3 regions of the Specibacter sp. NPDC078709 genome follow, and region 2 is predicted to be linked to each of the others. Evidence: riboswitches for the same ligand, from Rfam matches in the RefSeq annotation. Region 2 holds a riboswitch; each other region holds the start of a gene.
What was found. A riboswitch is a leader RNA that binds a small molecule or an ion and turns the genes downstream of it on or off. The one in region 2 is predicted to bind S-adenosylmethionine.
Positions count from the first base shown of each region.

Region 1: it holds a riboswitch for S-adenosylmethionine, as region 2 does, so the genes downstream of both, AB0P14_RS11470 (OsmC family protein) here and AB0P14_RS12615 (ABC transporter ATP-binding protein) in region 2, are expected to answer to the same signal.
Region 3: it holds a riboswitch for S-adenosylmethionine, as region 2 does, so the genes downstream of both, AB0P14_RS00905 (bifunctional o-acetylhomoserine/o-acetylserine sulfhydrylase) here and AB0P14_RS12615 (ABC transporter ATP-binding protein) in region 2, are expected to answer to the same signal.

Region 1 covers NZ_JBFBLU010000005.1:212,655-223,091, forward strand. Annotated here, with positions in the region: gene AB0P14_RS11460 (LLM class flavin-dependent oxidoreductase) at 1-482, shown strand, start outside; gene AB0P14_RS11465 (NAD(P)-binding domain-containing protein) at 479-1,177, shown strand; gene AB0P14_RS11470 (OsmC family protein) at 1,357-1,935, opposite strand; SAM riboswitch class IV at 1,973-2,092, opposite strand; gene AB0P14_RS11475 (ABC-F family ATP-binding cassette domain-containing protein) at 2,323-3,960, shown strand; gene AB0P14_RS11480 (NAD(P)/FAD-dependent oxidoreductase) at 4,342-5,748, shown strand; gene AB0P14_RS11485 (hypothetical protein) at 5,955-6,416, shown strand; gene ccsB (c-type cytochrome biogenesis protein CcsB) at 6,599-7,690, opposite strand; gene AB0P14_RS11495 (cytochrome c biogenesis protein ResB) at 7,690-9,303, opposite strand; gene AB0P14_RS11500 (cytochrome c biogenesis protein CcdA) at 9,393-10,148, opposite strand; gene AB0P14_RS11505 (TlpA disulfide reductase family protein) at 10,160-10,437, opposite strand, start outside.
Region 2 covers NZ_JBFBLU010000006.1:141,678-152,114, forward strand. Annotated here, with positions in the region: gene AB0P14_RS12585 (multicopper oxidase domain-containing protein) at 1-1,218, shown strand, start outside; gene AB0P14_RS12590 (adenylosuccinate synthase) at 1,436-2,725, shown strand; gene AB0P14_RS12595 (carbon-nitrogen hydrolase family protein) at 2,894-3,700, shown strand; gene AB0P14_RS12600 (SUKH-4 family immunity protein) at 3,808-4,326, shown strand; gene AB0P14_RS12605 (ABC transporter permease) at 4,375-5,259, opposite strand; gene AB0P14_RS12610 (aliphatic sulfonate ABC transporter substrate-binding protein) at 5,256-6,296, opposite strand; gene AB0P14_RS12615 (ABC transporter ATP-binding protein) at 6,354-7,115, opposite strand; SAM riboswitch class I at 7,206-7,319, opposite strand; gene AB0P14_RS12620 (CoA-binding protein) at 7,414-7,830, shown strand; gene AB0P14_RS12625 (polysaccharide deacetylase family protein) at 7,881-8,837, shown strand; gene AB0P14_RS12630 (hypothetical protein) at 8,870-9,691, shown strand; gene AB0P14_RS12635 (dihydrofolate reductase family protein) at 9,761-10,363, shown strand; gene AB0P14_RS12640 (MmcQ/YjbR family DNA-binding protein) at 10,360-10,437, shown strand, end outside.
Region 3 covers NZ_JBFBLU010000001.1:187,377-197,813, reverse strand. Annotated here, with positions in the region: gene efeU (iron uptake transporter permease EfeU) at 1-366, opposite strand, end outside; gene AB0P14_RS00925 (phosphoglycerate mutase family protein) at 537-1,214, opposite strand; gene AB0P14_RS00920 (type II CAAX endopeptidase family protein) at 1,504-2,220, shown strand; gene AB0P14_RS00915 (VOC family protein) at 2,367-3,005, opposite strand; gene AB0P14_RS00910 (Tex family protein) at 3,135-5,681, shown strand; SAM riboswitch class IV at 6,038-6,154, shown strand; gene AB0P14_RS00905 (bifunctional o-acetylhomoserine/o-acetylserine sulfhydrylase) at 6,232-7,548, shown strand; gene AB0P14_RS00900 (homoserine O-acetyltransferase) at 7,659-8,744, shown strand; gene AB0P14_RS00895 (hypothetical protein) at 8,843-9,274, opposite strand; gene AB0P14_RS00890 (SGNH/GDSL hydrolase family protein) at 9,414-10,262, opposite strand; gene AB0P14_RS00885 (phospholipase) at 10,380-10,437, shown strand, end outside.

The DNA.
Region 1 (10,437 bases), on a different contig from region 2:
CCGCAGCATTGGGCACCAACGTCATTTACGCACTGCTCGGCGGAGCCGTCAGCAATTTCGCCCGGCACGCGCAGCTCTTCCGGGCCGGAGCCGAGCAAGCCGGGCACGATGCCAAGGCACTCAAGGTGGGGGTCAGCGCCGTCGGACTTGTCAGTAAGAACAATGCCACGGAGACGTTTTACCCGTACTGGCGCCGAGTCATGGAGGACATTGCCCGCGAGCGCGGCTTCACCCCTCCCAACCGCATCAGCTACAACATGCAGACCGCACCGGCCGGCGCCATCTACACCGGCACCCCGGAACAGGTCGCCGAGAAGATCCTGCTCACGCATCAGCACATGGGCCACGACCGCCATATCCTGGAAATGGATTTCGCCTCGGTGCCGCAAACCGACGTCCTGAAGTCCATTGAACTCTTCGGCACCGAGGTCAAGCCCTTGATCGATGCAGAACTCCGCACCACAAAGAAGGTAAGCGCATGAGCCAGCAGTCCCCCGCCCTCCACGATCCGGCAACCACCACCATTGGCATCCTCGGCGCCGGAAAAGTAGGCACCGGCGTTGCCCGGCAGGCCATCAAGGCAGGCTACCGAGTGCTGATTGCCGCCTCCGGGGACCCGAAAAAGATTGACTTGATCGTCTCTGTCATGGCCCCCGGCGCCATCGCCGTCTCAGCGCAGGACGCCATGGAGCTCTCCGATTTGGTGGTACTTTCGGTGCCGCTGCACAAATTCCGCACACTGGATCCGGCCGCTCTTACCGGCAAGCACGTCCTGGACACCATGAACTATTGGCGCGACACCAACGGCGACATGCCGGAGCTGGCGGATGCCCGCTCGAGCTCGGAAATGGTGCACGCTCATCTTCCCGGCTCCCGGCTCGCGAAATCGCTGAACCACATTGGCTACCACGAGCTGGAGTTGGATGCCCGTGACGCCGGAGCCGCTGATCGCCGCGCGCTGGCCGTTGCCTCGGACGATCCCGAGACTCGCGCCATGGTGCTGAACTTCGTGGAGCACCTAGGGTTTGACGCGGTCGACGCCGGTCACCTCGCCCAGGGCGCTGCATTCGAACCGGACACCCCCATCTTCACCGGCTCCTACGATGAGGCTGGGTTGCAGGCAGAACTTCTGGCACATGCCGCTACTGCACAAGCTGATCTCAGCCCCGTCGCCTAGACGCCTTGAAGCCTTGACGCTTAGAGGCATAGGCGGCTATGCCTCAGGACACTTAGGTCTCTGGATCTGAGCGCGGCGCTTGCCGGTGCGGTCGATTCCCTATGCTTTATCCTCGATCACGCACCGGCTAGCGCCGTCTTGCCCAGCATCTAAATCTGGCCCTGCAGCTAAATCAGCGCTCACACCTTGGTGATGGCGGTGCGGAACGGTGTCGGGTTACTGAATAGATCCTGGACGGGGCAACGCGCCTCCACGGTGCGGGCCAGTTCGTCATACCGTTCCTGTGTTTCCGGACCGCTGATGTTCACTGCCAGACGGATATCACTGAACCCCGGGCGCACGGTGTCATCCAGACCAAATAGGCCGCGCACGTCCAGATCCCCCTCGGCGTTGATGGTGATGTCATCCACCTGAATGCCGAGCTGCTCGGCGTACAGCCGGTACACCACCACCTGGCAGGAAATGATGGCACCCAACGCGTATTCCACCGGGCTGGCAGCCACGTCGTCGCCGGCCAACGCTGCGGGCTCGTCCACAATGAATTGGTGCTTTCCGGAGCTGATGCGGGTGGCCACCGAACCCACGCCAACGCCGTCAACTTTGTAGGTCAGCTTTGCGCTATCCGGGTTGGCACCGATCCGCTGCGCCCATGCTGCACCTGCCTCGCTGAGACGGGCTGAACGGAGGGCTGCGTCATCGATCGACGGGATAAACGTTGATTCGGTCAGCGTTGATTCGCTAAGTGTTGCTTCACTCATGGTGGTGTCCTTCGTATGAAGGCGAGTGCGAGGCACTGCGCCATACTTACGCCAACGGCTGGTGTCGAAGGCGTCGAATCCTCACCTGGGGCACCCCACTATGGTTGCGAGGGTTGCCGTTCGACCGGCCAGGGCCGCATGGTCGAAACTCTTGATTCTGCCTCTCAGTCTGCCTACCACCGGTCCCCGCTGACAAGGATTCCGTCACACAGGGCAACATCACGACATCCATCAGTGAGAAATGGTCGCTTTGATCCGTGAAAGCGACCATTTCTCACGGATGAATCCGACATCAGGCTCCGCCGGGACGGGCAGGAGCGGAAGGCAGGTCCAGCCGCTCCGGAGGGCAGGTCCGTCCACCACCTAGAAGCAACTTAAGATGGATACATGAGCGCAACACTTGTGGCAAAGGGCCTTTCCGGCGGCCACGCCCACCGCACCCTGTTCACCAACCTCTCCTTCACGGTGGCCCCCGGCGACGTCATTGGCGTAGTCGGCGCCAACGGAGCCGGAAAATCAACACTTTTGGGCCTCCTTGCAGGCGCTGCCACCCCGCAGGGCGGCACCGTGAGCACAGCACCGCAGGACGCCTTCGTCGGATGGTTGCCGCAGGAGCATGAGCGACTCGACGGCGAGAGTATCGCCGCGTACATTGGCCGGCGCACCGGCTGCACCGCCGCCACTGAAGCCATGGAATCCTCCGCCGAAGCCCTGGGTTCCGGCAATTCCGCCGACGAGGACCGCTACGCCACAGCTCTGGATCACTGGCTGGCGTGCGGCGCCGCAGACCTCGATGAGCGCATCCCGGCCACCCTGGCCGAGCTCGGTCTGGATGTTGGCCCCGAGGCCGCCATGACAGGGCTTTCTGGCGGGCAGGCCGCGCGCGTTGCCTTGGCCGCGCTCCTGTTGAGCCGCTTCGACATCGTGCTACTAGATGAGCCCACCAACGATCTGGATCTGGCGGGGCTGGCCCGGCTCGAGGAGTTCGTGAAGGGACTGCGTGGCGGGGTGGTGCTGGTGTCCCACGATCGTGAGTTCCTGGCTCGCACCATCACCTCCGTGGTGGAGCTGGATCTGGCACAGAACAAGGTGGGCGTGTACGACGGCGGCTACGATTCCTTCCTCGAGGAACGCGCCATCGCCAAACGCCACGCCCGGGAGGCCTATGACGAGTTCGCCGACAAAAAAGCTGACCTCGTGGGACGGGCCCGTGTACAGCGCGAATGGAGCTCCCAGGGCGTGCGCAACGCCATGAAAAAAAGCCCCGACAATGACAAGATTCGGCGCAAGGCGGCCAGCGAATCCAGCGAGAAGCAGGCGCAGAAGGTGCGGCAGATGGAGTCCCGGATCGCCCGCCTGGACGAAGTTGAGGAGCCACGCAAGGAATGGGCGTTGCAGTTCAGCATTGGCGCAGCCCCGCGCTCCAGCACCGTAGTTTCCACCCTGAACGAAGCCGTAGTCCGGCAGGGAGATTTCACGCTCGGCCCGATCTCGGCGCAGGTCAACGCCGGTGAACGCATTGGCATCACCGGCCCCAATGGTGCCGGGAAGTCCACCCTTTTGCGGTTGCTGCTGGGCCGCACTACCCCGGACGACGGCGTCGCCTCCTTGGGTGCTAACGTGGCCATCGGTGAGATTGATCAGGCCCGCAGCCAATTCCCGGAAGCCGCTCCCTTGGGGGATGCGTTTGAGGCTCTGGTGCCGGAGCTGAATCAAGCCGAGGTGCGCACACTGCTGGCCAAATTCGGCCTCAAGGCCGATCAGGTGACCAGCCCGGTGGGCGCCCTTTCCCCAGGCGAACGCACCCGCGCCTCACTGGCGTTGCTGCAGGCCCGCGGTGTGAATGTACTGGTACTCGACGAACCCACCAACCATCTTGACCTGCCCGCCATCGAGCAGCTGGAAGAGGCTCTGGAAAGCTACGAAGGCACGCTGCTGCTGGTAACCCACGACCGCCGACTGCTGGAAAATGTTCGGCTGGACGCCCGCTGGGCCGTTTCCGGAGGGCAGCTCACGGAGCTGTAATGAGCTACTCAGCCAACCCACCCCATTCAACGCATTAGCGCAGCTTATCGATCTGACCATTTTGACTTACGTTCTCTAAAATGTTGCAATGGGTAACAGGTTTGCTGCTTCTTGGATCTGCGGCAAGCTGCTGATCGAATCCTGGTGCCACTTGCACCACCCCGGTCCCGGACATCGCCCCTGCGCTTGATTTTCCGTGGACCACCAGCGCTTACCCGGCTGGTTTTTGCCGCAGTCATATCTGCCGCCGCGCTCCCTGCGCATTATTGCCCCGCTTGGAGGCGCTGACGAATCGTCCGCTTCCGCACTATCGCCGCGGGCATGGATTCGAAGCGTCATGTTCACAACGACATAGTCGATCCAAATGATGAGGAGAACAGCATGACATTGCGAGTCGGAATCATTGGCGCAGGCCCCAGCGGCATGGCCCAGTTGCGAGCCTTTGAATCAGCACGCCAAAACGGTGCGGATATCCCAGAGATCATGTGCTTTGAAAAGCAGTCCGATTGGGGCGGCCAGTGGAACAGCAGCTGGCGAATTGGCTTGGATGGCCACGGCGAGCCCGTGCACTCCAGTATGTACCGCCACCTGTGGTCCAACGGGCCCAAGGAATGCCTGGAATTTTCCGACTACTCCTTCGATGAGCACTTTGGCCGTGCCATCTCGTCCTTCCCTCCCCGCGAAGTCCTCTTTGACTACATCAAGGGCCGCGTGGAAAAGTCCGATGTGCGCAAGTACGTGCAGTTCAATACCGTGGCACGCCACACCAGCTACAACGAAGCCACGCAAGAATTTACCCTGACTGTTGAAGATCTGACCACAGGCACAACCACGGACCACATCTTTGACAAGCTCGTGGTTTCCACCGGCCACTTCTCCACCCCGACCGTCCCCGAGTTTGACGGCATCAACAGCTTCCCAGGAGAGGTCCTGCACGCCCACGATTTCCGCGGCGCCGAGCGTTTTGCCGGCAAAAACCTGCTCCTGATCGGCAGCAGTTACTCCGCTGAAGACATTGGCATGCAGGCCCACAAAATGGGCGCAGCATCCATCACCTTCAGCTACCGTTCAGGCCCCATGGGCTTCGACTGGCCTGAGAACACGGTAGAGCGCCCACTGGTCACCCGCTTCGATGGCCGCACCGCCCACTTCTTAGACGGCACCCAAGGTGAGTTTGACGCCGTCGTACTGTGCACCGGCTACCAGCACAAGTATCCGTTCCTGCCCAGCGAACTGAGCTTGAAGTCCAAGAACGTGCTCTACCCGAGCAATCTGTACAAGGGCGTGGTGTGGCAAGGGAACACCAACCTGTTCTACCTGGGCGCACAGGATCAGTACTACACGTTCAACATGTTTGACGCGCAGGCCTGGTTTGCCCGCGATGTCATGACAGGCGCTATTGCGCTCCCCTCACCGGAAGTACGCGAGGCCGATATTCAGCTCTGGCTCGAGCGCCAGGCCGCACTACCGGACCACAACGCCGAAGCTGATTTCCAGTCGGACTACCTGCGCGAGCTCATTGACGCTACCGACTACCCGCCGTTTGACCTGAACGCAGTTTCGCAGCTCTTCAAGGACTGGATGGGCCACAAGGAAACCGACATCCTCGGCTACCGCGACATGGTTCACCGCTCCGTTGTCACCGGCACCATGGCCACCAAACACCACACCCGGTGGATCAACGCCATGGACGATTCACTGGAACGCTACCTCAACGGCCCCTCACAGGACGTGGACACCGCCACCTTGGCTGCGCTCACCAGCGAGGACCAGATCTCCCGCAAGTAGCCTCCTCCCCCGGAACGCTATCGCAGCAATGGCTGCTATTTTCGGAACGCTATCGCACCATGGTGCGATAGCGTTCCCATTTAAGGCACCATTGCTGCGATAGCGTTGTTCTGCCTTGCAGGTGCGGGAGCAAAAATCCGGCATTGACAAACGCTTCGGGTGCGCGCACTCTAAAAACATAACTCATGTTTTTAGATGGAGGAGTCATGGCAACACATTCAATTTCTGCACCCGTCGCCGGCTGGTCATCGCACGCACTGTCGCGTGCCAAGGCCGACCCCGCGTACGGCGCATTCCTCATGCTGTGGATTGGCTTCATTGCCATTCCGTTGATCATGGTCCTGGACAAGTTCTTCAACGTGTTGACCAACTGGGAGAGCTACCTAGCCCCGTGGATTGAGAACCTGTCCCCCTTCACCGCACAAGGAACCATGATGGTGATCGGCATCGTTGAGATCATCGCCGCGATTGCCATGGTGCTGCGTCCGCGCTATGCAGTGTTCGTCGTGGCTCTTTGGCTGGCTGGCATTATCGTGAACCTGCTGTCCTACTCAGGCTTCTACGATGTGGCGTTGCGCGATTTCGGCCTACTCGTGGCAGCACTGGCCCTGGCAGTCCTAGCCCGGACGTATACCAAGCCCGGCTTCCGCAAGGGCGGCATGAAGTAGCCGCTACGGAAACCTGGGTCAGCGGCACTGAACCTGCGTACCGTTAACTGCTAATGACGCGCCACTCACGAAGTGGCGCGTCATTAGGGGGTAACCGCAGGCAGAAGTGTGACCGCCGCGGGGGCTAGAACACTGACCGCCGCGCGAGGTGAGAACTGCTAAGGCTAGAACTGCGGTGAAGTCTAGCTGCCAACACCGGCGTAGGAGTGGAGGCCGGAGAAGTACATGTTCACGATGGTGAAATTGAAGACCACGCAGAGGTAGCCAACAATGGACAGCCAGGCGGCACGGGTGCCGGTCCAGCCCTTCGTAGCGCGGGCATGCAGATAGCCTGCGTACACCACCCAAATCACGAACGTCCAAACTTCTTTGGTGTCCCAGCCCCAGAAGCGGCCCCATGCCTTTTCGGCCCAGATGGAACCGAACATCAGCGTCAGGGTCCAGCCCACAAAGGCGATGCCGTTGATGCGGTAGGACAGGTTTTCCAGGCTCAACGCGTTCGGCACCAGCCGCATGACGGGGGCCTTGTCCGGCTTGCCAGCAGCAATAGCGGTCTCGCGGCGCGCCTGGAACAGCTGCAGCACGGACATCGCGAAGGTTATGGTGAAGAATGCCGAGGACAGCACCGCAATGGAGACGTGGATGATCAGCCAGTAGCTCTGCAGCGCCGGAACCAGGTGGCCCACAGGCGTCCAGAAGGAGACGTGTGCGGCAACGATCATGACCAGCGCCAGGCCGATCACAAAGGTGCCCAGGAAGCGCAGGTCGCGGCGGATCAGCACCAGCAGGAAGACCACAACCACGGCGAACGAGCCCGTGGTGCAGAATTCGTACATATTGCCCCACGGCACACGCCCTGCGGCCAGTCCGCGGAACACCACGGCAAAGCCTTGGACGATGGCGGCCACAACAGTCAGTGCCACAGCCACCCGGGCCACCACGCGGCGTTCCTTGCCGTAGCGCATGGAGTCGCCGGCGGTGACGCCGTCGGATCCCGCATGCGTTTTGCTACTGGGACGCACAGCCCGGTCTTGCGGACCGGATTCCAGTCCCTGACCGGCCGCTCCGCGAGCACCAACGCCTGCCATGACCGTGCTGTTTTGTGCTGCGGCGCCCTGCGATACCGCGGGCTCGGGGGCCAAGCCTCTTTTGACTGTTTGGCTGAACGTCACCAGGTCCCAGACATAGGCACACACCGCAACGGCGTAGGCCAGACCGGCAACCAGCATGAGCTGCTCGCTGAGTAGGGCAAAGCCTTCATTGATCTCTGGCATTACTGGTCCTTACTTGCCGCGGTGACGCTCTGTGCGGAGTCATTGATTGTTGTTTGCTCACCATTTTGCCCTGCAACGTCCATGGGTACCAGCCATTTGTTGTGCAGTGATTTGTTGATGGCCGCATATTCTCCGGCCAAGCGGTGGTCTTCACCGCGAGCCAGCAGACCGAACTCGACCATGGTGCGCCCATCAGGGTGGTTTCCTGTCCGGACCCAGACGCGTCGTCGGTTCAAGAACAAGGAACCCATCAGGCCGGCCAGGGCCAGCAGCGCGAACACCAGAACGTAGACCTGGCCGGGGTCGTGGCGAATGTCCAATGCGGCGAATCGTTTGATGCTGTCGAAGCTGATGCTGCCGTTACCTGCGGGCAGTGTGTAGCTCTGGCCGGGGGCCAGAACAATGCCACCGGCGTCCAGATTGCGGGAGTTGATCTCCGTCATTTTGGAGGTATCCAACGTATAGACGTTGCGCGGCACGCCGCTATCCAAGCCAAGATCGCCGGTGTAGGCGTTCAGGTTCAGTTGCGGGTTGAAGGGGTCCGGGTCGGAACCAAAGGCTACGCCCCGCTCATCTACCAAGGCCGTAGGGAGGAAGAAGCCCACAAAACCAAGCTGATTCGGCTTGGCATCGGGGGCCTTGATCACCACGAGCGAGGTGTAGGCGCCGTCGGTGGGGATGGTGACAACGGGGCCTTGGAAGGTGATGTCCCCGGCGCCGTCCTTGATGGTGACCACGGGAGCATAGCCGTTGCCCACCAGATACATATTGGTGCCGCCGACATTCACGGGCTCGTTGACCTTCAAGGTCTTGGTTTCGGCTTCAGCGCCGGGGCCGTCCTTGATGGTCAACGTGGCGTTGAAGTCCAGCGGCTGTCCGTAGTGCGCTTCTGTGGAGCGATCGTACTTGACGACTAGGCGGTCCAGTGTGGCCGAGTAGGGGCTCAACCTACCGTCACCAAAGTTGGCGCCGGGGGTGAACGTGTCATAACTGGTCAAAGTGTTGACGAAGGTGTCACCCTCCACGAGTACTTTCTGTCCGCTGTAGCCAAAGAGTCCGCTGAAAGCGATGGCGGCCAGCACGCCGATCATGGCCGTGTGGAAAAGCAGGTTGCCTACTTCTTTCAGGAACCCGATCTCGGCACCCACCGAAGGCCGCTCGGTGTCCAGATCGCGCACATCCACCCGGTAACCGCGCGATTTCAAGATGGCAGCAGCATCCTTGACGGCCGTTTCGGCGTCCACGCCGCTGTCGGCGGGGATCGTGACGGTTCCATATTCAGCCAGTCGGGAAAGCCGTTTGGGTGTGCGCGGCGGTGCCGAGCGCATGGCCTTCCAATGGATCTTGGCCCGCGGTGTCACACAGCCAATCAAGGAGGTGAACAGCAGCAGGTAAATGGCTGCGAACCAGGGCGAGGAGTAGACGTCAAAAAGCTTGAACCAGTCCATGACCGGTCCCGAACCTGGGTTGTCCTTCAAATACTGTGTCACTTCGGCAGGTGCCGAGGGCCGTTGTGGGAACAACGAGCCAGGCACGGCCGCCACGGCGAGCATCAGCAGCAGGAACAAGGCTGTGCGCATGCTTGTCAGCTGACGCCACGCCCACCTGAGCATGCCCAAGAAGCCAAGCTGCGGCAGGACAGCCTCGCCACCACCAGCCTTGGGCGTCTGGCCCTTGGGTTCTTTCACTACGTTCTCTTTCATTAGATGGGCAATCTCACATCGTTGGCAAACCATAATTGCAGTTCATTGACCCAGGTTCCCCACAGCCCTGAAACCATCAAAATACCGAGGGCAATCAGCATGCCGCCTCCAAAGTACTGAAGTCCGCGCCGGTGTTTGCGGAAGAACGCTAGCGCTCCCACCCCCCGGCGGGCACCCAGCGCAATCAGCAGGAACGGTATTCCCAACCCCATGCAGTAGATAAACGTCAAGAACGCGCCCTTGGCGGCATTTGAGCCGTCGGAGAACGCGAGTAATTGCACGGCACTGAAGGTGGGGCCAATGCATGGCGCCCAGCCCAATCCAAAGGTTACGCCCAAAATGGGCGCACCCCACAGTCCAGCCGGTGGCTTCGCATGAATCTTGGCTTCGCTTTGGAACCAGCTCATTCCGCCGAGGAAAACCACACCCATAAGAATCACCACCAAGCCCAACACCTGGGTGACCCAAGCGGCGTCGGGCCCCATGAGCCATGCACCCAACTGGCCAAAAACGGCGCCGATGAGGACAAAAACTACGGAGAAGCCCAGCACGAACAGCCCGATTCCGGCAAACATTCGGCCTCGGCGCTGGTCCTGCAAATCTGCCCCGCTGAGTCCGCTGACGTAGCCCAGATAACCGGGAACCAGTGGCAGCACGCAGGGGGAAAGGAAGGAGACCAGCCCGGCCAGCAGAGCCACGGGTATGGCCAGCAGCATAGAACCGCTCAGGATTGTTTCGGCAAAGGGATTGTTCATGGGAGGGGCTGTTAGTTCTCCGCCAGTGCGGAGGTGATGAGCGCCTTCAGGGTGCCCTTCTCGGCAACGCCGAGGATTCTGGCCGAGACCCGGCCTTTCTTATCCAACACCAGTGTGGTGGGCACTGCGGCCGGGGGCACATGCTTGGTCATGGCCAACAAGACGCCGCCGTCCTTGTCCGCAATGCTCGGGTAGCTCAGCTCAAAATTGCGCTCAAAAGCCTCTGCAGCGGCCTTGTCATCACGGACGTTGACGCCTATAAATTCCACACCCGAGGGCTTGAAATCCG
Region 2 (10,437 bases):
GAGATGTCCATGAAAAACATGCGCTTCCACCCCGACATGGTGGAGGTCCCGGCCGGCAACACCTTGGTCATCAACCTGGTCAATGAGGACACCATGGTGCACGATCTCGTCACGGAACTGGGTGCGGATTCAGGGCGACTGTATCCGGGTGAGAAAGCCACGGTTGAGGTCGGCGTGATCGGCGCTGATGTTGCCGCCTGGTGCAGCGTTGTTGGCCACCGGCAGCAGGGGATGGTGCTGAGCATTGTGGCTGTTGGCGCGCCCCCTGCAGACGGCACCGATGCCGGCACCGATGCGGGCATGGCCGGCATGGATCACGGCTCCGCCACGGAAGGGCCCGCCGCCACTTTCGACTTCATGAAGGAGCCTGCCGAGGGGTTCACCGCGCACAGTGCAGTGCTACCTCCGGCGCCCAGCGGAACCACCCATGAAATCACCATGAAAGTCACGGAGGAAGAACGCGAAGTAGCTCCGGGGGTGAGCCAAAAGCTGTGGCTGTTCAATGGCACTGCGCCCGGTCCGGTGCTGCGCGGCAAGGTGGGCGATACCTTCAAGATCACGCTGGTCAACGATGGCTCACTAGGTCACTCGATCGACTTCCACGCCGGAGCACTCGCACCCGACCAGCCCATGCGCACTATCAATCCGGGGGAGTCGCTGACGTATGACTTTACGGCCACGCGCGCCGGGATCTGGATGTACCACTGCTCCACCATGCCCATGAGTCAGCACATCGCCAACGGCATGTTCGGCGCCGTCATCATCGACCCGCCCGGCTTGCCAAAGGTGGGCAAGGAATATGTTCTGGTCCAGTCCGAGATCTATGCCGGTGCCCAGGGCGGAGTCGCGGACCTGGCCAAGATTCAGGCCGAGAAGCCGGACGCCGTGGTGTTCAATGGCTACGCCAACCAGTACAAGTTCAGGCCGCTGCCTGCCAAAGTTGGTGAGCGGGTGCGGATTTGGGTGCTCGACGCCGGACCCAACCGGGCGTCGTCGTTCCATGTGATCGGCGGCCAATTCGACACCACCTGGAGCGAGGGGCGGTACCTGCTGGACGGCTCCGATCCCACGGCGGGCGCCCAAGTGTTGCCGCTGGCACCTGCACAGGGCGGCTTCGTGGAACTGGAATTTCCGGAAGCAGGCAACTATTCGTTCGTTTCACACAGCATGGTCGACGCCGAACGCGGCGCCGCGGGATTGTTCCACATCGAAAAGTAGCCGCCGTTTGTCCATTGGAGGGCGTCAATGTGCGCCGGCACCGGCGGTGCAGTAAACTTGGGGGGTAAGACCCCCTTGGCCGTTCGCCTTCCTGCAGAACTTGCAGGATCTGGCACGTGGTTCCCAAGGGGCATTTTCGTGCCCGGACGCTGTACAGCGGAACAACCGCTGAACTATGTAGCGCCCGGCTCAACTTATGAGCAAGGGGGAGGGTCCCATGCCAGCAATCGTAATCGTCGGCGCCCAGTGGGGTGACGAAGGAAAAGGCAAGGCCACAGATCTTTTGGGTGGTTTGGTCGACTACGTAGTGAAGCCCAACGGCGGCAACAATGCCGGGCACACAGTGGTTGTAGGTGGCGAGAAGTATGAGCTCAAGCTCCTTCCCGCCGGCATTCTGAGCCCCAACGCAACACCCATCATTGGCAACGGCTGCGTGGTGAACCTTGAAGCGTTGTTTGAAGAAATTGAGGGTCTGGAGGCCCGCGGCGCGGACACGTCCAAGCTGCGTATTTCCGCCAATGCACACCTGGTAGCTCCGTACCACCAGGTGTTGGACAAGGTCACCGAGCGTTTCCTTGGCAAGCGCGCCATCGGCACCACCGGCCGCGGCATTGGCCCGGCGTACGTGGACAAGGTGGCCCGCCTGGGCATCCGTGTCCAGGACCTCTTCGATGAGTCCATCTTGCGCCAGAAGGTCGAGGGTTCGCTCAAGCAGAAGAACGAACTTCTGGTGAAGGTTTACAACCGTCGTGACGTTGAAGTGGACGAGGTGGTGGAGTACTTCCTGAGCTTCGCCGACCGCGTTCGCCCCATGGTCATCGATGCAACCTTTGTGTTGAATGAGGCCCTGGATCGCGGCGAAGTAGTGCTCATGGAAGGCGGTCAGGCAACGTTCCTGGACGTGGACCACGGCACCTACCCGTTCGTTACTTCCTCCAACCCGACCGCTGGCGGCGCCTCGGTAGGTTCAGGCATTGGCCCCACCCGCATCACCCGCTCGGTGGGAATCATCAAGGCCTACACCACGCGTGTTGGCGCTGGCCCGTTCCCGACGGAACTCTTCGATGACATGGGCATCTACCTCCAGACCACCGGTGGCGAATTCGGTGTCAACACCGGCCGTCCGCGCCGCTGTGGCTGGTACGACGCCGTCCTGGCCCGCCACGCTTCCCGCGTCAACGGCTTCACGGATTACTTCGTCACCAAACTGGATGTGCTTACCAACATCGAGTCCATCCCGGTCTGTGTCGCCTATGACGTGGACGGTGTGCGCCATGACGAAATGCCCATGACGCAGACTGAATTCCACCACGCCAAGCCCATTTTCGAGTACTTCCCGGGCTGGACCGAGGACATCACCACGGCCCGCACCATGGAGGACCTGCCTGAGAACGCGCGTAATTATGTGCTGGCTCTGGAAGGCATGTCGGGCACCCGGATCTCCGCTATCGGCGTGGGCCCGGACCGCGACCAGACGATCGTGCGCCACGATCTAATTAACGACTAGCGCTCACGCGGTCTCGGCCTACTGTCGGGGAAGCACAAGGAGGGACGACGGCGGAACTTAGCTTCCGGCGTCGTCCTTCCCTTTTGTTGGGGTGCTTGAGGATATTCTCGCAGGGGATCGACGGGCTAGGCTGGATGCACAAGTAATCAAGCGGAAGGACCCCCTGACATGAAGGTTAGCGTAGGACAATTCAACCCTGGCGCAGATGTCGTCGAGAACCTGGCCACGATGCGCAGGCTTTCCGTCGATGCGGCGCAGGAGGGCAGCAAGCTCATCCTGTTCCCGGAGGAAGCCATGTTTTCCGTAGGCCGGATCAAGGGCGATTTTGCTGCAGCCGTGGACGCGCACTGGACCACGTTTGTGCAGGGCCTGTCCATGATGGCCGCCGAGGTGGGGATCGGCGTGATTGCCGGCGGCTATGAATCCAGCGGTGAGGCCCGCCCGTACAACACGCTGGTGGCGGTTGACGATAGTGGCGAAATTCTGGGCACCTACCGGAAACTGCACCTCTACGACGCCTTCTCCTATCAGGAATCGACCCGGATCAAGCCCGGCGACAGGGGCGTCACCGTGGTGGAAATTGGCGGGTTCAAGGTTGGCATCATGACCTGCTACGACATCCGCTTCCCCGAGTTGGCCCGCACGTTGGCCGTCTCAGGCGTGGACCTGCTCTGCGTTTCGGCCGCCTGGTTCAAGGGCGAGCACAAGATCGATCATTGGGAGACCTTACTCAAGGCACGGGCCATTGAAAACACCTGCTGGGTTATGGCTGCTGGCACCTCTAGCGATCACTGCATTGGGCACTCGGCCATTCTTGACCCCATGGGTATCGCCATTGATTTCCTCAATGACGAGGCGGAGGGTGTAGCCACCGCAGACGTCACCCATCGGCGCATTGAGGAAGTTCGCGAATTTCTGCCGGTGCTTCGCAATCGGCGTTTCGAAAGCAGCACCACGGTTGTTCCTGCAGGCTAGAAAGATTCCCGTTGACGGGGCAACCGGCGGTGATTAGTGTCAAGACTATAAGCAGGCAGGATAGTCAGGGCAGGCTCTAAGGGCTGAATAGCCGGTAGGAGGACATCATGAACGACACCAGGATTTGGTCCGTGTTGGAGGGTCTGTACCCGGTTGCCCTAGAGGATGTACCGCTGGACGGGCAATGGCTTAAGCCGCCCTTTGCTGATGATCCCAGCGGCCGGGCCATCGTGTGCAACGACGGAGATTTTCAGTTCGTTGTGGTAGATAGGAAAAGCGGATCTGTGTTGTATGTCTGCGAAGATGAAGAGACCCTGATGGCCTCTTCGCTGGAGACCCTGCCCGCCATTGTTGCTGCGTGGGGAGCTATTGACCGTGACACGGTTGGCCCTGAAGACGATGAAGACTTCTCCGCCGTGAGAAAGTCCTTTCAGGAGCAATTACAGGGGATCGACCCTGCTGCCGCCGCTGCCAATGAATTTTGGGCGCTGTACACCGAGGAACTCACCAGCGAAGACTATGTGGACCTTGACGAGGACAACGCCGAAGAAGAGGAAGAGCAAAACGAGTCCGACTCTGGAGACAACGACAGGCCAAGCGCCAACGAATCATTCGTCGACGCCTGACCTGAGGGTGCGGTTGGTGCAGGCTCTCTAATGCCGTTCGCTTAGCACTTAGGACCAGCGTTGAACGGCCCATTTCTCGGCCAAGCCCAGCAAGGCATCCGTAGCCTTGCCGAGGACTGCCAACAGCACAATTGCCAGCAACAACCTGTCAGTACGGCCGTTATTCTGCGAATCGGTCAACAAGAATCCCAGCCCCATGGATGAAGCGATCAGCTCTGCCGCCACCAGGAAAAGCCACGCTTGGGCTAGTGCCAGCCGGAGTCCGGAGAAAATGGACGGGACCACGGCCGGCAGTTGCACCGTGGTCAACAGCTTCAGGCCCTTGAGCCCGAATGCCCGTGCGGCCTCGACGAGGTTCTTATCCACATGGCGCAACGCCAGAGATACCGTGGTGAATATTGGGAAGAACGCACCAATAATAATCAGCGTGACTTTGGAGTCCTCACCAATCTTCATCCAGAGGATCAACAGCGGCACCCACGCCAAGGACGGTACGGCCCTGAGCGCGCCGATGGTGGGCCCCAGCAGAACCTCGGCGACCTTTGAAAGCCCCACAAGAGCTCCCAAGGAGACCCCCAACACGGCTCCGGCCAGGAAGCCAAGGAGGACTCGCTGCGTGGAGATGGCAATGTGGCCGAACAGCTCATTGCGGGCAATGAGCTCTGTTCCGGCCTCAAATACTGCTCGTGGCGAGGGTAGCTGGACCGGAGAGAAAATACCTGCCGCGGTACTGAGCTGCCAGGCGAGCAAAATGATGACCGGAAGAATGAGGCCCAAGCCCAACTTGACCCAGCCGCCAGCACCGCGAAGGATCCGGGGTGTTGGTGTTGGAGCGCCGGGCTTCAGCGTGGTGACGCCGACGGCGGTGAAACCTTCAACAGAAGTTGGCAGCACAGCGTTGCCTGTTGCCCCGGGGTTGCCTAGGTGGCTCATGAGGATTCCTTGATTGAATCAGGATTTGCCTTCAGCGCGAAGGAATCATCCAGCAGGGTCTCCAGAGCGGTGTCCACTTCGGCCTGCGTCTTGACGTCGCCGAGCTCAACAAAGGTGGGCCCAATCTTGGCCAAGACGGCGCGCTGTTTCTCGCCCGGAACTCCGGAGACATCCAGGTTGCTGCGCTCGAGAATCACGGTGGTGGCAACTGCTGGCTTCAGACCAGCGGCATCTGCCAGGATCTGAGCCGTTTCCTCAGGATTGGCCGCAGCCCAGATACGAGCCTTTTCATAAGCGTCCACCACGGTCTGTGCCAACTCGGGCTTGTCCTTGAGGAATGATTCGGTGGCGTTGAGGAATCCGTAGGTGTTGAAATCAAGGTTCCGGTAGAAGAGGGTGGCGCCTTCCTGCTCGGCTGTGGCCATGATGGGATCCAGACCAGACCACGCGTCTACTGAACCGTTCGCCAGAGCTGCTCTTCCGTCAGCGTGCTGGAGGTTCTCCACCGTCACGTCCTTGGTGCTCAGGCCGGCTTCTTCCAGGGCCTGGACTAGGAAGAAGTAGGGGTCGGTGCCCTTGGTCGCCGCCACGGACTTGCCCTTGAGATCAGCAACTTTGGTAATACCGGAGTCCTTGTTAGTGACTAGGGCCGCCCACTCAGGCTGGGAGTAGAGCGAGATTGTCTTGATGGGGGAGCGGTTGGCGCGTGCCAACAGCGCCGCGGAGCCTGCCGTGGAACCAACGTCGATGGCGCCAGCACGCAGTGCCTCATTGGCCTTGTTGGAACCAGCCGATTGCAACCACTTCACGGTGACGTTTTTCTCGGCCAGAGTTGCCTCCAGCCAGCCCTTCTCCTTGATAATCAGGCTGAGCGGGTTGTAGGTGGCGAAGTCGATGTTGAGTGTATCGGAGCCGCCCACCTTGCCAGCAGCGTCGGTGGCTGCATTCTCACCGGTGCAGCCGGCAAGGGCCAAAGCGGAAACGGCGGCTGTGAATCCGAGGAATGAGCGTCGGTTGAAAAGAGCTGAATTAGACATGGTGGTCCTTAAAATGGGTGTGCTGAAGAGTGAAAGAGAGAAAGTAAAAAGTAGCGGCTAGTGGCCGTCGACGCCGAGGCTGGTAAGCAGTGAGCTGCGCAGCCCGGCCAGTTCTGTTGATGCCCGGTCGCGGGGGCGTGTGCCGGGCACGTCCACGGTGCGCACAATGGTGCAACCGGGCTGGTCCGTGCCGTCGGAGCCCAACAGGATGATCCGGTCCGCGAGCTGCAATGCCTCATCTACGTCGTGAGTGACCAACAGAACCGTGGTCGGTTCTGCCGAATGGATATCCAGCAGCAGGTCCTGCATGGTGATTCTAGTCAGGGCATCCAGCGCGCCAAAGGGCTCGTCAAGCAATAGAACTCCAGGGTTGCGAGCCAAGGCGCGGGCCAAGGATGCGCGCTGGGCCATGCCGCCGGAGATTTCCCGCGGCCGGTGCCCGGCGAAGGCGGATAGACCCACCAGTTCCAACAGATTTTCCACCACGAGGCGGCTGCGGGCGGAGTCGGCTCCGGCAGGAACCCCGATCGCCACGTTGCTGGCGATCGACTTCCAGGGCAGGAGCCGAGGTTCCTGGAAGGCTACGGCACAGCGTGAATCAATGCCGGTTACGGCTGTTCCATCAATGCTCACGGAGCCGCTGCTGGGAGCGTCGAGTCCGGCAACGGCACGCAGGAGGGTGGATTTTCCGCAGCCAGAAGGTCCCAGTAGGGCTACGATTTCCCCGGCCTGAATGTCAAAGGAAACATCACGGAGCACGGTGTGGGTGCCGGCCTTGGAACTGAAAGACCTGCCAAGCCCATGAAAGGAAACCGGCATGGCCGCAGTGCCCTGGGGATCAGAAACTATTGTTGGTGGCGCCACTGGTTCGGCAGACACCGAGGGCGAAAGTAAAGCAGACATCACAACACTCCATCGTTCCTGGCGGTAGCACCCTGCCGGCGATGACTCCTTCTACAAAGGTGTCAACCAGGGTTGCTGCGGCGTCAATGAGCCAGATCTCTCGGCCGCTCGGGATGGTCATCTCAAGACTAGGACGTAGTGGTGTGCGGCAGAAATCGGCAAGCGGGTGGAGTTCGCGAAGCGTAACAATCGGTGGGAGGACTAGGCTCGTAACATGGCACACCTCAATGACCCGCAGCTCATCCGCCGGCTCTTGACCACACCCGGTCGCTGGGCTGTTGTGGGCTTGTCCGGTAATCCGCTGCGACCTGCCGTCGGTGTTTCCTTGTACCTCCAGCAGCACCTGGGCCAGGAGATCATCCCGGTGAGTTTGAAAGGCGATGACGTCCATGGTGCCAAGGGGTACAAAGCCTTGGCCGAGGTCCCCGGAACCATCGACGTGGTGGACTGTTTTGTAAATTCCACCCGGGTGGGTGATGTTGTAGACCAGGCCATCGCGGAGGGTGCCAAGGCTGTCTGGCTCCAGCTGGGCGTTATTGACGAGGACGCGGCCCAACGTGCACAAGCTGCAGGACTGGACGTGGTGATGAATACCTGTCCCAAGATTGAAGCCGCAAAACTCGGGTTGTAAGCGGCGCAGGCTGTGCTGAACAACGATTTCCAGAAATAAGGAAAGCTGCCATGCCCCGCCACCTTGACCTTTCACCCAGCCGTGGCCGTTGGGTGGCATTTTCGGTGTTGCTCCTAGCGATTGCACTCGTGGCCACCGGCCTGTGGTGGGTCAACACCAACAGTTCAGCGCTGCCGGGCCCAGTAACTGCGCCAGCTACTACCGCGCCGCCCATAAGTACCCCCGTCGCAAGCAACCCGGTCACAAAAACTCCTCCCGAGAGCGCCGCTGCCTCGAGTACCCCCGCGGCGACTGGCACTGCCTCGAGTACGCAAGCTCCGGCGTCGGAAGTCCCCAGCGCTCAGCCAGCGACTAACCCGGCCACCGGGAGGGTAGACACCCTTGAAGGGCTGGTGCCGGACTATGTGCTGCCGCCCATCGTCGACGGGATGGCGCCGGTGCTGACCAAGGTGCCTACCGAGCAAAAGGTGGTGTTCGTGACGATCGACGACGGCGCCGTGAAGCGGGACTCGGACCTGGCGCTGCTGGAGCAGCACGGGATCAAGGCCTCGTTGTTTCTGGCTCACAATTTTATCGCCGGAAGTTCAGATTTCTACAGGAAATACACTGCGGCCGGACACCTCATTGAAAACCACACCATGACCCATAATCTGGGATTTATTCAGCTCAGCTACGAGCAGCAAAAGGCCGAAATTTGCGGCATGGCTGACTTCGAAGAACAGCAGTTCGGGCGCCGGCCGGTCTTCTTCCGACCGCCGGGTGGCCCATACACCATGGCCACCCGGCGGGCTGTTGCGGAGTGCGGCATGAAGGCCATTGTGGATTGGGAAAGCAAGGCAAATGCAGGGGGAATGGACTACCAAGTGGGCGCGGGGCTGCGACCTGGGGACATTGTGCTCATGCATTTTAGGAAGGAATTCCCGGAAGACCTCGCGGCCTTCCTCAAAGCGCAAAAAGCAGCCGGACTCAAAGTGGTGCTGCTCGAAGATTATCTGGCCACCCCGTAGCATCACGTAGAAAATAGAAGGAGCTTAAGCCGGTGGAAAACGAAGATCGCACCCGGGATGCCACCGAAGTTCATACGGAGCAGAGGGCGCTGGCCCAGCTACCGGTGGTGCTCGCGCTGGCCGACGCCGGAAAACTACGGGTCAGTGCTGCCACACGGAAACCCACGGCTGCCACCATGCGGTTGTTGGAGACTGTGCTGCCCGGCGGGGAATTTTATGCCAACGAACCCATCTCCGGTTTTGCCTGGCCGTTACTGCTGCAGGCCGGTGGACTGGCAGACGGTCCCAGAATGGCATTGACGTCGCGTGGCTGCACGGCACTATCCAAGGACCCTGCATTGGTTTTGAAGGGACTTTGGGAACGGTGGTTGAAGGCGGGGATCATCGATGAGTTCAGCCGAATAGAAGCCATCAAGGGCCAGCGCTCCGCCAACGTCTTGAGTGCCTTGAAACCTCGGCGGCAGCTGGCAGCCGAGGGACTGCGGCTATTGACCGAGGATTCATGGACGCCAGTGGACGCATTGTTTGCAAAAATGCAGGCGTTGGGCATGGACCCGAAAATTGAACGCACAGAAATGCGATTGTGGAAGCTTTACATCGAGGACCCGCAGTACGGCAGTCTGGGGTACGAAGGCTACAGCGACTGGTCTTTGTTGCAGGGGCGGTACGTGCTGGTGCTGCTTTTCGAGTACGCGGCAACGCTTGGTCTGGTGGATGTGCGTTACGTTCCGCCCGAGGGTGCGCGCAGCGACTACACAAACCAGTGGGGTGGGGAATGGTTGGGCCGGCTCAGCCGCTATGACGGCTTGCAGGAAGTGCGTCTGACCCCACTCGGCCGCTTATGTCTGGCCTGACGCCTGGTTGCGCCGGTACGGTGTGCGCCGGTACGGCGGGGCACACATACTGCCGGTAGCCTTGAATCCATGACGAAGACCGTGTACTACACCGCATCAACGTTGAACGGCTTCTTGGCAGATGAAAACCATTCCTTGGATTGGCTCTTTGCCGTGGATAATTCCGGCGGCCCCGACATTGCCGCCTTCATGGAGACGGCGGGTGTTTTTGTGGAGGGCTCTGCCACCTATGAGTGGGTACTCAAGGCCGAAAATCTCCTAGCGGAGCCAAGCAAATGGCAGCAGTTCTACGGCAGCAAACCCACCTACGTGTTCACCTCGCGTAGTCTTCCCCTGCCCGACGGTGCCGACGTCCGCTTCGTCAGTGGTTCCGTGCCGGAGGTCTTGGAGGAGATTAGGGCGGCAGCCGGCGAGCTGGATATTTGGGTGGTAGGCGGCGGAGATGTGGCCGGCCAGTTCCTGGATTGCGAGGCGCTGGATGAACTGGTTATCACCTTCGCCCCGGCAGCGCTGACAAGCGGGGCACCACTGTTGCCGCGCAATGTGGGAGCCGAACGGCTGAAACTACGCAGCGCCGAGCAGCACGGCGAATTTGCTGTGCTGAGCTATTGTGTGCTCAAGGATGAGGCACCGAAGGGTGAGGCACTGGCGTCAGAAATCGGGTTGCCGTGAGTATCGCCGCTACGGTTCTGCGTGCCGCGGCACTGGCCATGACAGGCGCCTATGAGGATTTCCCCTTCGGGCCC
Region 3 (10,437 bases), on a different contig from region 2:
CGCCAGGAAGGCCATGGTGGCCATGGCGACCACGGAGCCGCCCTTGATGGCCGATCCGGCGTGGGCTTCGAGCGTGGATTTCATGGAGCGGGCGTTCTTGCTCATCCACAGAATCATGAACGTCACGATCACCACAGCCACTACACCAATAATGGTTTCCATGGCTTCTTGCTGCTGCTGGGGGAGTGCGGCGGAGACGATCTCCAAGATGATGCCCACCACTGCGCTAAGCACTACGGCTGCGCCAATGCCGAACCACATGGGCTTGAGCGAGACGGAATTGCGGCGCAGGAAAGCGGCGATCATGCCGACGATCAATGCGGCTTCGAGCCCTTCTCGCAGGCCGATAACAAGTGTTGCAAGCACCCAAGTACTCCGGGATTCCATTGACGCTAAAAACTGGGGTGTGCCTCAGCTCTCAGGCAAGGCTACCCTTAGATTCCCCAAAATTTATAATTAGGCCAGCCAAGTGTTGCCTATTGAGAACTGTCGGTGCGTGGCTGGAAAGTGCGCGGCTGGGACGTCCACGGCGTGGTTCACCAGATGCGGGTGGGGGCATCCAGCACGGTGGTCCCGGGGTCCGCCTGGGTCCACTGTGCGAACGGGGTGTCCAAAACGTACCGATCCCCGGTCTTGATCAAGGTCCGTGTCGCGGCGTTCTCCGGGTTATTCAGCGATTCGAAGTACTCCACCGACCAGTGGAACCAGCGCATACAAAACAGTCGCATCGTCAGGCCATGTGTCACGAACAAGGCGTTGGGAGCGGCGTCGGGCTTGGCCCATTGACGGAACAGAGTCTCCATGAAAGAGGACACCCTGTCATACACATCGGAGCCCGATTCGCCCTCGCGGAACCGGTAGAAAAAATGTCCGTAGGCGTTGCGCAACTCCTTCTGATCGGCGATCTCCGCCGGATTCTGGAAGTTCGCCCAGTCTTGCTCGCGCAACCGCGGTTCCTCCATGGTGGAGTCAATTAGATCGCCCAGGTCCATGGCTTCCAAGGTCTGGTAGGCGCGCAAATAAGGGGAAACATAGACGCGCACCTTTTTGCCGTTGAGCTGGCGCCGAACCTTTTCGCCGGCCGCCTTCGCCTGCAGCACGCCGAGCTCCGTGAGCGGGATCCGATAATCCGGAATTTGGTTATAAATGGTCTGGTCAACGTTGGCGGCCGACTGCCCATGCCGCACCATGATGATCTGTTCAGGGGCTCCCATTCCCCGAGTTTACCGATCCCGCATGCACAATCGCGTCAAGGGCGGCATGATTGCGTGTATGACTGAACCTGTGCCTGCTATTTCCAAGCACTCCAAGCACTCCAAACATTCCAAGCACGACGGCGTTGCTCCCGGCCGCGCGGGCGTCGCCGCAGCGGCCGACTCGCCAGCGGGCGGTCCAGCGGGCGACTCGCCAGCGGGAGCTGCGCCAACGGGTGCTGCGCCAGCGGCGAAAGGTGCCGGATCCGGCGTCGAGCATCAAGGATGGGGGACTAAGTCCCGGAAGCGGCTGATCATTGAAGTGCTGCTGGTGCTGGGGCTTTCGATCGGTCAGTCGGCCGTGTATTCGGTGGTGTCGCTGCTGGACAAGCTGAGTCGGGCGCCCATTTCCCAGGGGACCTCCACGCTGAACGCGGTGCGCAACAACCGCGAATTCTTTGATTTCACGTACCAAATTCTGGACATCTTCTTTGCCCTGGTGCCGGTCATGCTGGTGTTTTATCTGCTGGCCGAGCCCGGGAAATCCGTGTTCCGCAGCATCGGGCTGGACTGGCGGCATCCGTTGCGCGACTCTCTAGCTGCGCTGGGGCTGTTGGTGGTTATTGGGGTGCCGTCGCTGGGGCTTTATGCGGCTGGACGGGCTATGGGGATCACGACCGAGATCATTCCCAGCGCGCTGAACCAGTATTGGTGGACGGTGCCGGTGTTGGTGCTTTCGGCCATTCGGGCGGGCGTGCTGGAGGAAGTGATCCTCAACGGTTACCTGCTGGGGCGGCTGGCGAAGATTGGGCTGGGCCCGTGGGCGGCGATTGTTCTGGTGGCACTGCTGCGTGGCAGTTACCACCTCTATCAGGGGTTCGGGCCGTTCATTGGAAACTTCGTCATGGGGTTGTTGTTCGGCTGGGTGTACAAGAAGTGGGGGCGGGTGGCCCCGCTAGTGGTGGCGCACGCGCTGGTGGATATTGCGGCGTTCACGCTGGGTCCGGCGCTGGGCTTCGGCGGCTGAGCCCGCACATCACCGTCCGTTCGGCACTTCCTCCGTTCGGCGCATTCTCGGTCAGCCCGCCGTTAACGCAAGCGAGGGGGTAGCTGTTCTCTTTCGCCCCCGGCATGCCACGGACGAAAGAGAACAGCTACCCCCTCAACTCAAAACTAGATCGTCACCTGGCCGTTAGCCGTTTCAAAAGTGACGCTCATGATCCCGGGGGTACCGCGCGGTGCGATCCACTCCACGGCGACATCGTTCAGCGGCGCCTCGACGGGCTCGCCTAACCATTCAGTGACGCGCTCAGCGCTGCCGGCGATGGTCAGCGAGGAGAGGCGCACCGTGGACGGGCGGGCTTGTGAGGGATGCAGCGTGGGATCGCCCTCCCACTTGAGCATGTAGGGGACCTGCGGATCCGCGATCAGGCCCTTGATGCCGATCTGCTGCCAGATCAGCTCCTGGCCATCGGGAAACTTGCGGTTTCCGGGGACCGCACTGCGGCCGAGGCGTTCCTCGAAGGGGGCCAGGTCGTCAACCGCAACGCACCAACCCATCCAGCCGCCACCGGCAGCGGAGCGGGCCTGGACGGCCTGACCGAACGGTGCTTTGTCGGAGGCCGGGTGGTTGAGGCACTCCACAATTTCCACATAGTGGTGGTCCGTGAGGGGGATGATCATATTGCGGGTACCGAAGCGCGGATGCACTCCGCCCTTGACCGCCTTGACCCCAAGGGCTGTTGCGATTCGCTCCGAAGTGGCAGCCAATCCGTCTGATTCACTGGCGTAAGAAACATGATCCATTCGCATAGCTTCATCTTGGCACTTTGTGATCAGGCTCTCGACTTAGTGTTACCTAAGGCACATGGGACGTGTGATGTGAGCGGGTCCGCGGGAGGCCGTGCAGTGGGGCAGAATTGAAGGGTGAATGAGAGAGCCGTGCCCCTGAATCTGCCCACCGTTGCCGCCCAGAACGAGCGCATCATCAACACCATCGCTGCCGAGTTGGGTGTGCGCCCGGCTCAGGTCCGTGCCGCGATTGGACTGATGGACGACGGCGCCAGTGTCCCCTTTATTGCCCGGTACAGAAAAGAAGCCACCGGTACCCTCGACGACACCCAGTTGCGTGAGCTCGAAGAGCGCCTGCGGTACCTGCGCGAATTGGAAGCCCGCCGGGTGGTGGTGTTGGAAACCATCCACGGCCTAGGGAAACTCAGCGATACCCTCCGCCGCTCAGTGGAAGCCGCCACCACGAAGTCCGAGCTGGCAGATCTGTACCTGCCGTATAAGTCCACGCGAAAGACCAAAGCCGACGCTGCACGCGAAGCCGGACTGGAGCCGTTGCTGGACGCGTTGCTAGCGGATCCTTCGAAGTTCCCCGGCGTTGCAGCCGACGCCTTCCTCAGCTCGGAGCGCGATGTTGCTACTGCGGATGATGCCTTGGCCGGGGCCCGGGCCATCTTGATTGAACGTGCGGGCCAAGACGCGGCATTGGTCGGCGAGTTGCGTGAGCGGTTGTGGAAGACCGGCCGTCTCCGTTCCGCTGTTAAAACCGGCAAGGACAATGAAGGGGAGAAGTTTAAGGACTACTTTGACTTCGCTCAGCCGCCACATACCCTGCCCAGTCACCGGGTCCTGGCCTTGTTGCGCGGTGAAAAGGAAGGTGTGCTGTCGCTGGATCTGGCCGAGGCTGACCCCCGTGACAAGGAAGCGGCGGTCCAGGCCCGGACGGTGTACGAAAATGCTGTGGCTCGCTCCTTGGGCATCTCCGATTCCGGCCGTGCCGCCGATACTTGGCTCATGACCGGAGCCCGTTTGGCGTGGCGGACACGTATTCTGACCCGGTTGTCAGTGGATCTGCGCGTCCGGTTGTTCCAGAGTGCCGAAGAGGAGTCCGTGCGCGTATTTGCCGCCAATCTGCGCGATGTTCTGCTGGCCGCTCCGGCCGGAAACCGCTCCACCCTAGGTCTGGATCCGGGGTTGCGCACGGGCACCAAGGTAGCGGTGGTGGACGGCACCGGAAAGGTTGCAGCCACTGAGACCATCTATCCGCATGCACCGGCAAAACGCTGGAATGAAGCCCTCGCCACCTTGGTCTCGCTGTGCCAGCGGCATGACGTTGAGCTGATCGCCATTGGCAACGGGACTGCCAGTCGCGAAACAGACAAGCTGGCTGCTGAACTGGTGGCCGAACTCAAGCGGTTGAACCCTGACCGTTTGGTCACCAAGCTGGTGGTCTCCGAGGCGGGCGCATCCGTATATTCCGCCTCGGCCTTGGCGAGTGCCGAACTTCCCGGCATGGACGTATCCCTGCGCGGTGCCGTATCGATTGCGCGCCGCCTCCAGGACCCGCTGGCCGAGTTGGTCAAGATTGAGCCCAAGTCCATTGGCGTGGGCCAATATCAGCACGATCTCACCCCCGCCAAACTGGACCGTTCTCTTGACGCTGTCGTGGAAGACTGCGTCAACGCGGTGGGTGTGGATCTGAACACGGCCTCGCCCGCGCTCTTGGCGAGGGTGGCCGGCGTCGGGCCTCTATTGAGTGAGAACATTGTGGCTCACCGCAACGAGAATGGCCCCTTCAACAAGCGCCGGGAACTGCTCAAGGTGGCGCGGCTGGGCCCGAAGGCGTTCGAGCAGTGTGCCGGATTCCTGCGGATCACCGGGGGATCGGAACCGCTGGATGCCTCCAGTGTGCACCCTGAGGCGTATGGTGTGGCCCGCAAGATCCTCGTCGCGGCCGGTGCGGGCACTCATGAGATTGCCGGTGGTCTCGGCGCGGTGGCATCCGTGAACCCGGCCGATTTCATCGAGGGTGAGTTTGGTTTACCCACTGTCAAAGACATCATTGCCGAGCTGCAAAAGCCTGGGCGTGACCCCCGTCCGCGCTTTGAAACCGCCACGTTTACCGACGGCATCGAGAAAATCACCGATCTGCGCCCCGGCATGATTTTGGAAGGGACCGTCTCCAATGTGGCCGCGTTTGGCGCCTTCGTGGATATTGGCGTGCACCAAGACGGGCTGGTCCACGTCTCGGCCATGAGCAACAGCTTCGTGTCCGATCCGCACGCTGTAGTTAAGTCCGGCCAAGTGGTGCGCGTGAAGGTTCTGGAAGTAGAGCCCGAACGCAAACGTATTTCGCTCACCCTGCGCCTGGACGATGAGGTGGGTGCCGGTGCCGGTGCCGGCGCCGGTGCCGGTGCGGGCGCCGGCGCTAACTCGCGTGCCCGCAGCAAAGGCGCCAACCCCGGCCAGGGTTCTACCCAAGGTTCCGGCCAAGGCTCAAGTCAGGGCCGCCGGCCGGGTGGGCAGGGTCCCAGGGCTGCAGACGTGCAGAGCCCACGGGGTGCCGGCGCGCAGAGTCCCCGGGGTGCAGGCGCGCAGAGCCCCCGGGGTGCCGGCGCGCAGGGTCGTCCCAATACCGCGGCACCGTCGGCCAATACAGCCATGGCCGAGGCGCTGCGCCGGGCAGGGCTGGGCAAGTAGCGCCACAAAGCAGTCCGGCGACGTTGCAGCTGCGCTTGGTTGCGACGTAACCACGCGCCCGTCCAAAGGACTGGCGGCCACTGCGTGAACTCATACGCACGACTGAACGTTACTGGCGCGTATAGACACTCATGCGCACCACTTGCGGCCAGTGGTGCGTATGAGTTTGCTACTCCTACGCAACCCAGGCGGCCCAACCCAATCAGCCCAATGGAAGGGGAGTGTCCGGCGTCGTTCATCAGTCAGAAATTTGGACAAGGGCACCTTTGTCGCGAAAATTCAAGGACATCTTCGGCCAAAGTCATAAACTCGTCACAATCTTGCAAGCGCGCGGAGATTCTTTCACACTGGATGCAGGTCATGAGTGTCAGCGCACAGCCCCGGCTTGCTGACCGGCAACCCTCCTTCCGCGGTGGGGTGCCCCGGGTGAGGACCTGGCATCGAGCCATCCGGCTCCGGTGCAAGCGCGGGCCATCAGCAACGCAACCCTCCGCGCATTGTGCGCAGGAGGCTTCGCAGGTGCAGGCCTCTAGTGTTAAAGGAAACAGCCATGAGCAACGGTTGGTCATTTGAAACCCGTCAGATCCACGTAGGCCAGGAGCCCGACGCCACCACCGGCGCCCGTGCATTGCCGATCTACCAGACAACTTCGTTTGTGTTCCCGTCGGCAGAAAGTGCCGCGGCACGGTTCGCCTTGGCCGAACTGGAACCCATCTACACCCGCATCGGCAACCCCACCACGGATGCCGTGGAGCAGCGCGTCGCCAACCTCGAAGGCGGCGTCGGCGCACTCCTGCTGGCATCGGGGCAGGCGGCAACCACCTTCGCCATTTTGAACATTGCAGAAGCCGGCGACCACATTGTCTCCAGCCCCAGCGTGTACGGCGGCACGTTCAACCTGCTGGCCCACTCGCTGAAGAAGCTCGGCATCGAGACCACCTTTGTTTCGGACCCCGACAACCTGGACGAATGGCGTGCGGCCGTCAAGCCGAACACCAAGGCGTTCTTCGGCGAGACGGTCTCCAACCCGCGCCAGGACGTGCTGGACCTGGAAAACATCAGCGCCATCGCCCACGAAGCCGGCGTGCCGCTGATCGTGGACAACACCCTCGCAACGCCGTACCTGCTCCGCCCGATTGAGTGGGGTGCCGATATCGTCATCCATTCGGCCACCAAGTACCTGGGCGGTCACGGCACAGCCATCGGCGGCGTGATTGTTGACAGTGGAAACTTCGACTTCGCGGCAAACCCGGAGAAGTTCCCCGGCTTCAACACCCCCGACGAGACGTACAACGGCCTGGTCTATGCCCGTGACCTCGGCGTGGGCAGCGCACTCGGTGCCAACCTGGCCTACATCCTCAAGGCCCGCGTCCAGCTGCTGCGCGACCTCGGATCCGCCATCTCCCCGTTCAACGCCTTCCTGATTGCCCAGGGCATCGAGACGCTGAGCCTGCGCGTGGAACGCCACGTCAGCAACGCCGTCACGGTCGCCGAATGGCTCGAAGCCAACGAGAACGTTGAAGCCGTTGCCTACGCCGGCATCCCTTCAAGCCCTTGGTTTGAGCGTGGCCGCAAGTACGGTCCCAACGGTGTTGGCGCCATCATCTCCTTCGACATCAAGGGCGGCATCGAGGCTGGCAAGCGCTTTGTGGACGGCCTCGAGCTGCACTCGCACGTGGCCAACCTGGGCGACGTCCGATCCCTCGTGATCCACCCGGCCTCCACCACCCATGCCCAGCTCTCACCCGAGCAGCAGCTTGCCGCGGGTGTGCGGCCCGGAGCCGTTCGGCTGTCCGTCGGCCTGGAAAACGTCGCCGACATCATCGCAGACCTGGAAGCCGGATTCCGCGCCGCAAAATCGGCGTGATCCCAGTGGGACACACGGTGGACAAGGGCTTGTTTTCCTCCGGGTTCGCACCAGCTGCAGCTGAACCCGTTGGTGCGGACTTCTGCGCGGCTGTAGGACGGGGCGGTGGTGTGTTGCGCTCCATCCAGATTGGCGCACTCCCGCTGGAAGCCGGGGGCGAGCTGCCGTCGGTGACCATGGCCTTTGAATGCTGGGGCACCCTGAACGCAGCCGGCGACAACGCTGTACTCATCCAGCACGCACTGACCGGCAGCACGCACGTTAGCCGCGGCGATTCCGAAGAAGATGGCTGGTGGGAAGGCTTGGTGGGTCCCGGCGAAGTCATCGACACCAACAAGTACTTTGTGGTGTGCGCCAACATGATTGGTGGTTGCTATGGCACCACCGGGCCCTCCAGTATTGCCGCGGATGGCAAGCCCTACGGTTCTCGCTTCCCGTTCATCACCATCCGCGATTCTGTCGAGGCCGAGGCGCTCTTGGCCGAGAAACTGGGCATCGCCTCCTGGTTCGCTGTCATTGGCGGATCCATGGGCGGCGCGCGGGCCTTGGAATGGGCGCTCATGTACCCGGACCGTGTGCGGCGCTGCGCCGTGGTGGCCTCCTGCGCCGCCAGTACCGCTGAGCAAATTGCCTTTGCCCAGGCGCAGGTGCTCGCCATCCGGCAGGATCCCCACTTCGCTGGCGGGGATTATTACGACGGCGCCGCTCCCACCACCGGGCTGGGGCTGGCCCGGCGCATCGCCCACATCACCTACCGCTCTGAGGCTGACATGGGTCAGCGTTTTGGTCGCAAGGCCCAGGACGACGGCGGCACCATCAGCCATGCGCGTCTCGGCCCCGACTCCGGGGGTAGGTTCGCGATCGAAAGCTATCTGGACCACCAAGCACACAAATTGGTGGGCCGTTTCGACGCCAACAGTTACATTGTCATCACCGAGGCGCTCATGAGCCATGACGTCACGCGTGGCCGTGGCACGTTGGAAGAGGCGCTGGCGGTGACAGAAAACGTCCAGTTCCTGGTGGCTGCCGTCAACAGTGACCGCTTGTATTTCCCTGTTCAGTCGCAGGAGTTGGCAGCGGCGCTTCCGGCTGATGTTGTCGTGGGAACCATTGATTCCGACATCGGCCATGACGGCTTCTTGACCGAGGTTGCCGCAGTGGGCGCACTCTTGAAGGATGCCTTCTTCTCGGAATAGGTATTCACAGATTAAATAGTTGATGGTCCCGTTCTTGCGGGATCATCAACTATTTAAGGAGCTGCTGAGCTATGGATTCTAGAAGTTCCTGAAGGATTTTAGAAGTTCTTGAAGATTGCCTCGCGGTGCACAGCGTACTGCTCGGCGGTCACCTGGCCATTGCGGCGGGCAACGTCCAGTGCGTCGAGCTGACGCTTGAGCTCGGCCTCGGCGCGCATCCGCTCGTTGGCGAAACCAGTGGTCTGGTGACCGTGAGAGGTGTCGTAGTTAGCCAGCGGAACACCATTGAGCAGCGTTCCTACGTAGGGGACATTTGTGGGCTGGTGGGCAACGCCTGTCCGGCCTGATGGTTTCGCCTGTGTGTAGGGGTTGGCGCGTTGTTCACGCTTCTTGCGTGTTGCTGCCTTAATGAAGGAAGTGAAGAGCACCACGCCAATGATGATCAGCACCAAAAATGGTTGGATGCTAAAGCTGCTGCTGGACGATGCGGCAACAGTGCCAGTAGCTAGTGGCTCGAATATGAGCGTCACAATGCACCTCTTCTTGATAGGGCGCAATTGCACACCGCGCCATACTTCATCCTAGTCGTGAAAGCTACGAACCAGTCGTGAAAGCTACGAAGGTACCGAAGGTACCCAAGGCGCCGACGGGATCGCAGCTAGATCGTCGCTAGTCTGACTCCAGTGCTTGGTCGAATGTAGGCGCGTCGAATGCAGGCGCGTCAAACAGCGGCTGGCTGAACACAGGTCCTGGCGTGGGGCGCTTGGCGGTGATCCCGTCACCCGACGACTGGTGCCGCAAACGCCGCAGCACCCAAGGGAACAAGAACTCTCTGGCCCAGACCAAGTCCTCCGCACGGGCTGCCTGCCACTTTTGCGCCGGCAGGGGAGTGGGCTCAAATGGCACCAGCGAGTGCTCCACATTGAGGGCATCGAGGGCCATCATGGCAATGGTGTGATGTCCCAGCGGGGAGAAATGTAGCCTGTCCACATCCCACATTTGGGTGCCAGCGGGCTGCCGCAGCGACCACATGTCGGCAATAATGGCGTCATGCCGTGCGGCGATGGTGCGCAGGTTCTCATTGAAGATGGCGACCCGCCCGCGCACGATTCCCAGAACCGGGGTGTCACGGATGTCTGGACCGTTGAAGAGCAGCACAGTCGCCCCGGTCCCCGCCATTTTGGCCACGGCAGCATCGAGCTGTTCGGCCAAGGCGTCGGGGTCAGAGCCGGGCCGGATCAAGTCATTTCCGCCGGCGGAGATACTGATCAGATCCGGCTTCAGTGCCAGTGCCGGGTCCAACTGCTCGGAGAGAATCTGGCCCAGCAGACGTCCGCGGATGGCCAAGTTAGCGTATTTGAAGTCGTCTGTGCCGTGGCTCAGTTCTTCTGCCACACGGTCTGCCCACCCGCGGTAACCGCCGGGGCTGGAAGGCTCTGGATCTCCGATTCCTTCGGTAAAAGAGTCGCCCAAGGCGACGTAGCGGGTCCAAGGATGCGCAAGGGTTGAATCATTCACCTCTCCATACTGCCCGGTAACATGACATTTTCGCTACCCCGCTTTCTATTCTTCCTATTTTGACGAGCTATTGGGGCAGCCTTTGGGGCAGCTCACCTGCCATGGAAAGATGGAATCATGAATGCAACCCCCACAGTCCTTTGGTCACGTCCGGAAAATGAGCGCGCCGGAACTC